Regions from separate parts of the Terrabacter sp. R4-6 genome, predicted to be linked through region 4. Evidence: predicted binding sites of a transcription regulator. Region 4 holds the regulator's gene; each other region holds the start of a gene.
What was found. The regulator LexA, encoded in region 4, represses DNA repair genes until DNA is damaged. The targets are predictions, from matches to a motif close to TCGAACANNTGTTCGA.
Positions count from the first base shown of each region.

Region 1 (2,196 bases), 2.3 Mb from region 4:
CCAGGTGAGGCCGTCGTCGGCGACGGGTCGTGAGGTCCAGATGCCGTCGGTTTTGAGGTTGTGGTGGAGGCGGTGCTTGGCGTGGAGGTTGTCGGTGCTGGTGGGTCCGGTGGGCCAGGGGGTCTCGTGGTCGAGGTCGCAGCGGGTGGCGGGGACGTGGCAGTCGGGTCCGCGGCAGGTGCCGTCGACGGCTTGGACGTGCTCGAGGACGGCTTGGGTGGGGCGGTAGGTGCGGGTCGGTCGGGTGAGGGCTCGGCCGGTGCGCAGGTCGACGGGCAGGGTGGCCCAGAGGGAGCCGGGTCGGGTGATGATCTCGCGGGCGTGGGTGGCGGTGACCCAGCCGTGGCCGGGCAGCTCGCACGCGGTGTCGGCCTGTCCGGTGGCGACCTCGAAGGGCACGACGATCCACGCCAGCGCGGCAGCGCCACCGGAGACCCCTCCCGAGGTGGCCCTGGACGCTGCACCGGGCGCCTTGTGGGGCGCCTTGTCGGTGGCATGGCCGGCCGCGGCGGTGAGCTCCGGCCGGCGATGGTGGGCTTCGCGGAGGAGGGCGTCGGTGGCGAGGTCGGCGCGGAGCTGGTCGAGGCTGCGCGGGTCGCCCGCGCCGCGCAGTCCGCGCGCGGTGGTGTCGAGGTGGTCCATGACCGCGGCGACGGACGCGGCGTCGGTGGTGACGGTCAGCCAGCCCATCCCGTCGTCGGTGACCCGGCCGAACACCCCGCGCCGGGCCCGGGCGTGCGCGTGCCGCTCGGCGCTGCCCCGGGCATCGACCGAGGCGACCGCGCGCCGCAGGCGGGCGGTGAAGGTGCGTTGCGGGAGGGGTTGGCCGTCCCGGGACGGGGCGAGCACGGCCTGAGCGACGGTGGTGACGTCGGCGTCGGGCAGCAACGCGGTGTCGGAGGCGACCTGCAGCACCCGGTGCAGCGAGGTCGCCCCGGCGCGGAGCGCGCCGAGCAGCGCCCGGTGCCGTCGCGGGCGGGTGGCCACCGCGAGCCGCCGGGCGACCTCCCCGGTCCCGACGCCGGTCGCGAGCGCGATCTCCTCGGTGACGACCCGCTCGGGAGAGACCCGCGCGGACACCCGGGCGGCGGCCCCGGCGGGCAGGGCGTCGATCTGCTGGGCCTCGATAGTGGCCAGTGCGCCGTACGCGGCGAGCAGGTCGGCCTCGAGGCGGGCCTTGGCGACCTCGAGCGCCTGGATCTCGGCGAGCACCCGCTCCCCGGCCCGCGCCAGCCCCTCCAGCGCCGCCGCCGCTCGGGCCCGCCCGCGCCCCGCGCGCAGCTGCGTGAGGACCGGGTCGAGGGTGCGCGCCCAGTGGTCCGGGTCGGAGGACCATCGGGCACGCAGCACCGGCCAGGGCCCTCCCGAGCGCACGGCGGAGGTCTCGGCCGGCGACGCGACGTACGGCACGGGAACCTCCTTTTGATGGCACCTTCAGGACCTCTATTAGAACAGGTGTTCGACCGCGTTTCAAGAGCCGGAGCCAACCTGTGGACAACGAGTTGGTCTCTCCTGCAGTCGAACCCGAGGACTGAAGCGACCTGTGGACGACCAGGGGTGTCCCTGTCGGCATCCGCGCATAGGGTCTCCGCATGGCGCGCACGAGACTGACGGTCACCGGCACTCCGGTCGGCGACATCGAGCTCGCGATGGTCACGCCGGTCGGCACGCGACGCGCCGAGGCGCTCCCGCTGCTCATGGCCCACGACGGTCCGGAGTACTCCCGCCGCGCCCACCTCCTCTCCGTCCTGCGCGCCGCGACGGACGCCGGCCGCGTCCCACCGACCCGCGTCGTCCTGCTCGAGCCCGGAGCGCGCAACGAGCGGTATGCCGCCAACCCCCTCTGGGCGGAGGCGCTCACCGCGCACGTGCTCCCGACGGTCGGGACCGCATACGCCATCGACGGGAGGCCGACCCTCATGGGGGCGAGCCTGGGAGCGCTCGCCTCCCTCCAGGCGGAGTGGTGCCACCCGGGGACGTTCGGTGGGCTCTTCCTGCAGTCGGGGTCCTTCTTCCGCAGGCGCGTCGACGACGAGGAGGACTTCGAGTTCTGGGACCGCGTCACGACCTTCGTGACCAACGTCAGGCGGGTCCGGCGACGCCGCACCGACGCGCGCATCGTCATGACGTGCGGCACCGACGAGGGCAACCTGACGAACAACCGCCAGATGGCGCGGACCCTCGCCGCGAGCGGTC
Region 1 covers NZ_CP197224.1:1,861,312-1,863,507, reverse strand. Annotated here, with positions in the region: gene ACSSS0_RS08800 (HNH endonuclease signature motif containing protein) at 1-1,410, opposite strand, end outside; gene ACSSS0_RS08795 (alpha/beta hydrolase) at 1,593-2,196, shown strand, end outside.
Region 1: a site for LexA is predicted at 1,448-1,463, ahead of ACSSS0_RS08800 (HNH endonuclease signature motif containing protein). Genes of this name have one in related genera too.

Region 2 (2,196 bases), 580 kb from region 4:
CGAGGCCGTCGACGGGCTCGTCATCCCCGGCGGGGAGTCGACCGTCATGGACAAGCTCGTCCGCGCCTTCGACCTGCGAGAGCCCCTGCTCCGGCGCATCGCCGAGGGCATGCCGGCCTACGGATCCTGTGCCGGGATGATCATGCTCGCCGACCGCATCGCCGACGCCCGACCCGACCAGCAGACCCTGGGCGGCCTCGACATCACGGTGCGGCGCAACGCCTTCGGCCGCCAGGTCGACTCCTTCGAGCAGGACCTCGAGTACACCTGGAGCGACCCGTCCACGACCGGCACGGTGCACGCCGTCTTCATCCGCGCGCCGTGGGTCGAGCAGGCCGGCCCGGGCGTCGAGGTCCTCGCCCGCGTGAGCGAGGGCCCGGCCGCCGGTAGGATCGTCGCGGTCCGGCAGGGCAACCTCATGGCCACGTCCTTCCACCCCGAGGTGGGGGCCGACCGCCGGATCCACGCCGAGTTCGTCTCGATCGTCAGAGAGCACCGACTCCAGCAGTCGGGTGCACGCCAGTCACCGGAACGCGAGGACACTGCATGAGCGGCCACTCCAAATGGGCCACCACGAAGCACCAGAAGGCGGCCAAGGACGCCAAGCGCGGCAAGCTCTTCGCCAAGCTCATCAAGAACATCGAGGTCGCGGCCCGCCAGGGCGGCGCCGACCCCGCCGGCAACCCGACCCTCTACGACGCCATCCAGAAGGCGAAGAAGACGTCGGTGCCCAACGACAACATCGACCGCGCCGTCAAGCGCGCCTCGGGTGCCGAGGCGGGCGCGGCCGACTGGCAGACGATCATGTACGAGGGCTACGCCCCCAACGGTGTCGCCGTGCTCATCGAGTGCCTCACCGACAACCGCAACCGGGCCGCCGCCGAGGTGCGGACGGCGCTGACCCGCAACGGTGGTCAGCTCGCCGACCCGGGCTCGGTGTCCTACGTCTTCAACCGCAAGGGCGTCGTGACCGTCCTCAAGGACGCCGGCTCCGAGGACGACATCCTCGAGGTCGTGCTCGAGGCGGGCGCCGAGGAGGTCAACGACAACGGTGACACGTGGGAGATCATCTCCGAGGCCACCGACTTCGTCGCGGTCCGCAAGGCGATCCAGGACGCCGGCATCGACTACGAGTCGGCCGAGGCCTCGTTCGTCCCGAACCTCCAGGTCCCGCTCGACCTCGACGGTGCGAAGAAGATGATCCGCGTCATCGAGGCCCTCGAGGACAGCGACGACGTGCAGAACGTCTTCGCCAACGGCGACATCCCCGACGACGTGCTCGCGCAGCTCGACGACGACGAGGACTGACTGCACGGGCCCACCCGGCCCGGGGGTTCGACGAGGAGGCACGCCGGGACCGGCGTGCCTCCCCTCCTTTCGGGGGAGGCCCGTTAGCGTTGTCCCGAACACCTGTTCGGATCGTCCAGTGCCCCAACCCAGGGAGGTATGCCGTGCGCGTCCTCGCGGTCGACCCCGGGCTCACGCGCTGCGGCGTCGGCGTCGTCGACGGGGTCCCGGGGCGCAAGCTGTCCCTCGTCGAGGTCGGGGTCATCCGGACGCCGTCCGGAGACCCGACACCGAGACGGCTCGTCGCCGTCGAGGACGAGATGCGCCAGTGGTTCGCGCGGCACCGTCCCGAGGCCGTGGCCATCGAGCGCGTCTTCGCCGACACCAACGTCTCCACCGTCATGGGCACCGCGCAGGTGACCGGGATCGTCATGATCATGGCCGAGCGGCTCGGCCTGCCCGTCACCCTCCACACCCCGACCGAGGTCAAGGCCGCCGTCAGCGGCAACGGCCGGGCCGACAAGGCGCAGGTCACGACGATGGTGACCCGTCTGCTCGGTCTCGACACCCCACCCAAGCCGGCCGACGCGGCCGACGCCCTCGCCCTCGCGATCTGCCACGTGTGGCGCGGCGGCACACAGAGCCGCCTCGAGACCGCGCGGCTCGAGGAGCTCGCGCGCTCCGGCCGCCGGGGGAGCGGCATACCCCGCCGTGTGCCGCCGGGAGCCGCCCCACCGGTGCAGCGCCTGCGCGCCGCGACCACCCAGCCCACCCGCACCGGCCCCACCACCCGACCCCACCCTGGAGCCCAGCCCCGATGATCGCCTCGCTCTCCGGCACCGTCCTCAAGGTCGGCCTCGACTCGGTCGTGGTCGGCGTCGGGGGTGTCGGCATGCTCGTCCACACCAC
Region 2 covers NZ_CP197224.1:56,832-59,027, reverse strand. Annotated here, with positions in the region: gene pdxT (pyridoxal 5'-phosphate synthase glutaminase subunit PdxT) at 1-550, shown strand, start outside; gene ACSSS0_RS00280 (YebC/PmpR family DNA-binding transcriptional regulator) at 547-1,308, shown strand; gene ruvC (crossover junction endodeoxyribonuclease RuvC) at 1,452-2,108, shown strand; gene ruvA (Holliday junction branch migration protein RuvA) at 2,105-2,196, shown strand, end outside.
Region 2: a site for LexA is predicted at 1,403-1,418, ahead of ruvC (crossover junction endodeoxyribonuclease RuvC). Genes of this name have one in related genera too.

Region 3 (2,196 bases), 750 kb from region 4:
GCTCCTCGAGACCGGGGTGATCGACTGCGGCAGCGGGATCGTCGCGGGGACGCCGAGGAGGTCCTGGACGATCTCGAGGAACATCTCGGCCTGGCGCAGCAGGTCGTCGGACTCGCGCGCGCTGATGTGACCCCCGCGGTCGATGACCGACCGGTGCGCCGAGCAGGCGGCGAAGAAGGCGGCCCACTCCCCCAGCTCGGGGGCCACCCCGGGCAGCACCTGCCAGACGCTGCGCGGTCGCGAGCGGGGCGACGGCACGGTGCGGGCGGCGACGAGGGCCGCGGCGGCGCGCAGGGCCCCGAGGTGGGCGTCGCGGTAGCGCTCGGACGCGTCGCTCGTGCGGCACGCGCTCTCGAGGGTCGCCCGGCCCCGCTCGAGCAGGTCGAGCACGGCGACGGAGATGGGTGGGCGACGCAGGTCGTGGGCGGTGGTCATGGTGGTTCCTCTCCTCTCTCGTCTCATGGGCTCAGTCGGCGACCCGGACGAGCGACCAGTGGTCGCCGCGCGGGGACTCGTCGTGGGCGAGGTCGTAGACCCCGGGCGTGAACGACCACCCCGGACTCGCCTCGACGCGCCAGACGTGCTGCTCGTTCGCCGCGGCGACGAGCGTCTCGCCGGGACGCACCTGCGCCTCGTCGGCCTCGAGCGCGTCGTGCCACCAGGCCCGCCGCTCGCGCCACTGGGCGAGGACGCCACGCACGACGTAGAGACGACCGCGCCAGATGAACGCCTCGGGTGGCGCCTCGGGGGTCCCGTCCCCCGGCGACGCCGGCGATCCCGATGGCTCCGACCCCGGGGACCCCGGGGACCCCGGGGACCCGGTGGCTCCCGAGGACCCGGGCGGCCGGGTCGACCTCGCGACCCGGCCATCGGCCCGGCCATCGGACCGGCCCACGACGGACTGCTCCTGCTGCTTCCGCTCGCGCACTCTCACCTGCACGGCGTCACTGAACCTGCGCACCACGACACGTCTCCCTCGGACACGTCGAGGCCGGACATCACGACCCAGACCACCCGCGCCCCACACGAGCGGCCCGACACCAACCGACGACTTGAACTGACAACTGACTGACACTGACTGACCACTGACTGACCACTGACTGACCACTGACTGGCTCGAACACCGGCCCGGACCTCCTCTCCCCGGCACTCACCCGGAAGAACGAGATTCGAACACCTGTTCGATACTCGAAGCCTAACCCCTGCCGCCGACAGCCTGTCAAGGCGGTCCGCGGGTCACCTCCACGCGATCCGGAACCGCTGCAGCCGGCCACGGCGCACGTGCCCGTTCCGTCACGGTCCGGACCGATCTGAGTACCCGGGCTCAGGTCGGTGCGCGTCCCCAGCGGCAGAGTGATGCCGCGGGCTCGGTCCGCGAACGGAGGGGCGCAGGGGTCCTGTCCGCTCACGGATCGGGCCCGTTCCGCTGCCCCCGACCGGCCAGCCCAGCGCGCCCCGTTGCGTCGCCCACGGGAATACGGGAGCGTCAGGGACGTTGGACCTGGGCTCGGCCGACCGGCCTGGCCAGACCCGCACCGGCCCATCGTGACCGGCGCACGACCGAAGGGGTGTCGTGGGCGCCGAGCTCATCCCCATGGCCTTCACCACCGGGTGGGGCAGCGGCATCAACGCGTACGCCGTCGTGCTCGTCCTCGGGCTGGCCGACAAGATCTTCAACCTGAGCCAGATCCCGAACGCCCTGGCCCGCACCGACGTGCTCATCGGGGCGGGAGTCCTCTTCGTCGTCGAGATGCTCGCGGACAAGATCCCCTACGTCGACTCCGTCTGGGACTCCGTGCACACCGTCGTCAGGCCGGCGGTCGGCGCGACGATCGGCTACCTCATCGGCCACGACACGGCCAGCCTCGACGCCGCCGTCGGCGCGGCGACGGGCGGCGTCACGGCCCTCATCTCGCACGGGATCAAGGCCGGCCTGCGCGCGGCCGTCAACACCTCGCCCGAGCCCGCGAGCAACGTCCTCGTGAGCACCACCGAGGACGTCACGGTCACCGGCGTCACGGCCCTCGCCATCGCGCACCCGTGGCTGGCGGCGGCCATCGCCCTGGTCTTCCTCGTGCTCGGCGCCTTCCTCGTCTACAAGCTCGCCGGACGCATCCGTCGCTACAAGCGCCGCTACGACGCGTGGGGCGAACGCGTGGGCATCGCCGTCCCGTCCGACCGCCGAGCGCCCGACAC
Region 3 covers NZ_CP197224.1:225,871-228,066, forward strand. Annotated here, with positions in the region: gene ACSSS0_RS01050 (SAV_6107 family HEPN domain-containing protein) at 1-435, opposite strand, end outside; gene ACSSS0_RS01055 (DUF6504 family protein) at 467-1,150, opposite strand; gene ACSSS0_RS01060 (DUF4126 domain-containing protein) at 1,574-2,196, shown strand, end outside.
Region 3: a site for LexA is predicted at 1,170-1,185, ahead of ACSSS0_RS01055 (DUF6504 family protein). Genes of this name have one in related genera too.

Region 4 (2,196 bases):
CGCACGGCCGCGGCGATCTCGGCCGGGGTCTGGGTGTACGCGTTCGGCCCGCACCGTCCGTCCGGCACCGTCGGCACCATGGCGACAACGAAGGCCATGAAGCCCGAGAAGTTGAGCAGCACGTCCTCCTCGGGCGAGTGGCCCTTGTAGGCGATGAGGCTGGCCCCGAGCGCGCAGAGCGAGCCGACGAAGACGGTCCGCGCCGGCGTGTAGTAGTACGCGCTGATCGAGCCGAGCCAGCACGAGTGGTCGGTCTCCCACCACCACTGGTAGCCGACCGAGAGCAGCAGCATGAGCAGCAGCGCGATCATCGCGCCGCGCAGGTAGCGGTAGGTGAGGACGACGTCGCGGGTGCGGCCAGGTGCCATGGCGGTCTCCTTCGCAGGGCTCACGGGTCAGAGTCTGTCGCCGCCTCACCCGATACGCCTCCCGGGACGCGACGATGCCGTCGGCGCGGAGGGCGCCGACGGCATCGTCGTCGGTGGGGGAGCGGGCGCTGTCAGAGCCGGCGCAGGACCGCCGTCACCTTGCCGAGGATCGTCGCGTGGTCGCCGTCGATGGGCGAGAAGTCGGGGTTGTGCGGCATGAGCCACACGTGCCCGTCGGTGCGCTTGAACGTCTTGACCGTGGCCTCGTTGTCGAGCATCGCGGCCACGACGTCGCCGTTCTCGGCGTGCTGCTGCTGGCGCACGACGACCCAGTCACCGTCGCAGATCGCGGCCTCGACCATCGAGTCGCCGTTGACCTTGAGGAGGAAGAGGTCGCCCTCGCCGACGAGCTGCTTGGGCAGCGGGAAGACGTCCTCGACGACCTCCTCGGCCGTGATCGGCACACCGGCCGCGATCTGGCCGAGCACCGGCACGTACGACGCCTCGGGGCGGGCATCGCCCGAGTCGGTCTCCGTGTCGTAGTGGTCGCCGCGCGGACGCGGCGCGGTGGCGTCGCCCCCGCGGTAGCCGAGCTCCTCGGCCTTCGCGTCGGGCGAGACGACCTCGAGGGCCCGCGGCCGGTTCGGGTCGCGGCGCAGGTAGCCCTTGGCGACGAGGGCGTTGAGCTGGTGCGAGACGCTCGAGGGGCTGGCGAGGCCGACGGCGTCGCCGATCTCGCGCATGCTCGGCGGGTAGCCGCGCCGGTCGACGGAGTTGCGGATGACCTCGAGCACCCGCCGCTGGCGGACGGTGAGACCGTCGCCGGTCTCGCGATCGGGAAGCTCGGTCACGCCCATGGTGTCCCCTTCGTCGGCTCGTCAGACCGCGTCGTGACGCTGGGTGTGGGGCCAGTGTCAGTGGTGGCTGGTGAGGTCTGTGGTGTGAGGAAAGACTACGCAGTTCGAACACAGTTGCCAAACACCTGTTCGATGCGTGTCTCGACTTCGTCGAACATCCGTGCTACAACTCGTACAGACGTTCTATCGAACATGTGTTCGCCAGTTCAGGAGCAAGGGGAGGTCACCATGAGCGCCATCGTCCTCGAGGCCGTTCGTCAGCCGCACACCGAGGAGCCCGCGCGGTCGCAGTCGACCGGCCGGCCTCGCCTCGTCCTCGTCCCCACCGGGCCCGAGGCCGCGCGTGCGGCCCGTGCCGCGAGGCCGCCGATGCGCCTGACGCGTTTCGGCCGCCTCGTCGTCACGCTCCTCGTCGCGGGCGTCGTCTCCGTCCTCGGTGTCGGCCTGGCGGGCCAGCTCGCGTCGGCCACGGGCGAGCCACGCACGATCACGGTCCAGTCCGGCCAGACCCTGTCGGGCATCGCCGCCCGCGAGCTTCCCGAGCTGACCACGGCCGAGGGCGTCGTCGAGCTCCAGATCGCCAACGCCCTCAGCACCACAGCGATCCACAGCGGCCAGCAGCTCGTCGTCCCGGGTCGCTGACCCGTCCAGCCCGTCCAGGGCCCGTCCCGTGTCGTATGCCGTGTGCTCGGCTGCGCCGGTCCCGGCCCTCCTGATCCGCCGCGTTGGCTCCACCTTCAGCGGCTGGCGGTAGCGGCGCTTCGACCCCGCCGTTCCTGCCCCGGACGCCGCACCCCTGACCGGGGGTGCGGCGTCCTGCTGTCCCCACCCCTGGCCGTGGCGCCGTCCTTGTGGCGCAAGGTCGCCCGCGCGACCGGGCTCGACCGCGGTCCCGTGGATGACGGGCTCCCGCCGTCCCGGGCCCGGCCTAGCGTTGCTGCCTCGGGAAGGGAGCAGGGGATGCGCTACGA
Region 4 covers NZ_CP197224.1:4,115,542-4,117,737, forward strand. Annotated here, with positions in the region: gene ACSSS0_RS19105 (hypothetical protein) at 1-392, opposite strand, end outside; gene lexA (transcriptional repressor LexA) at 500-1,225, opposite strand; gene ACSSS0_RS19115 (LysM peptidoglycan-binding domain-containing protein) at 1,454-1,867, shown strand; gene ACSSS0_RS19120 (hypothetical protein) at 2,186-2,196, shown strand, end outside.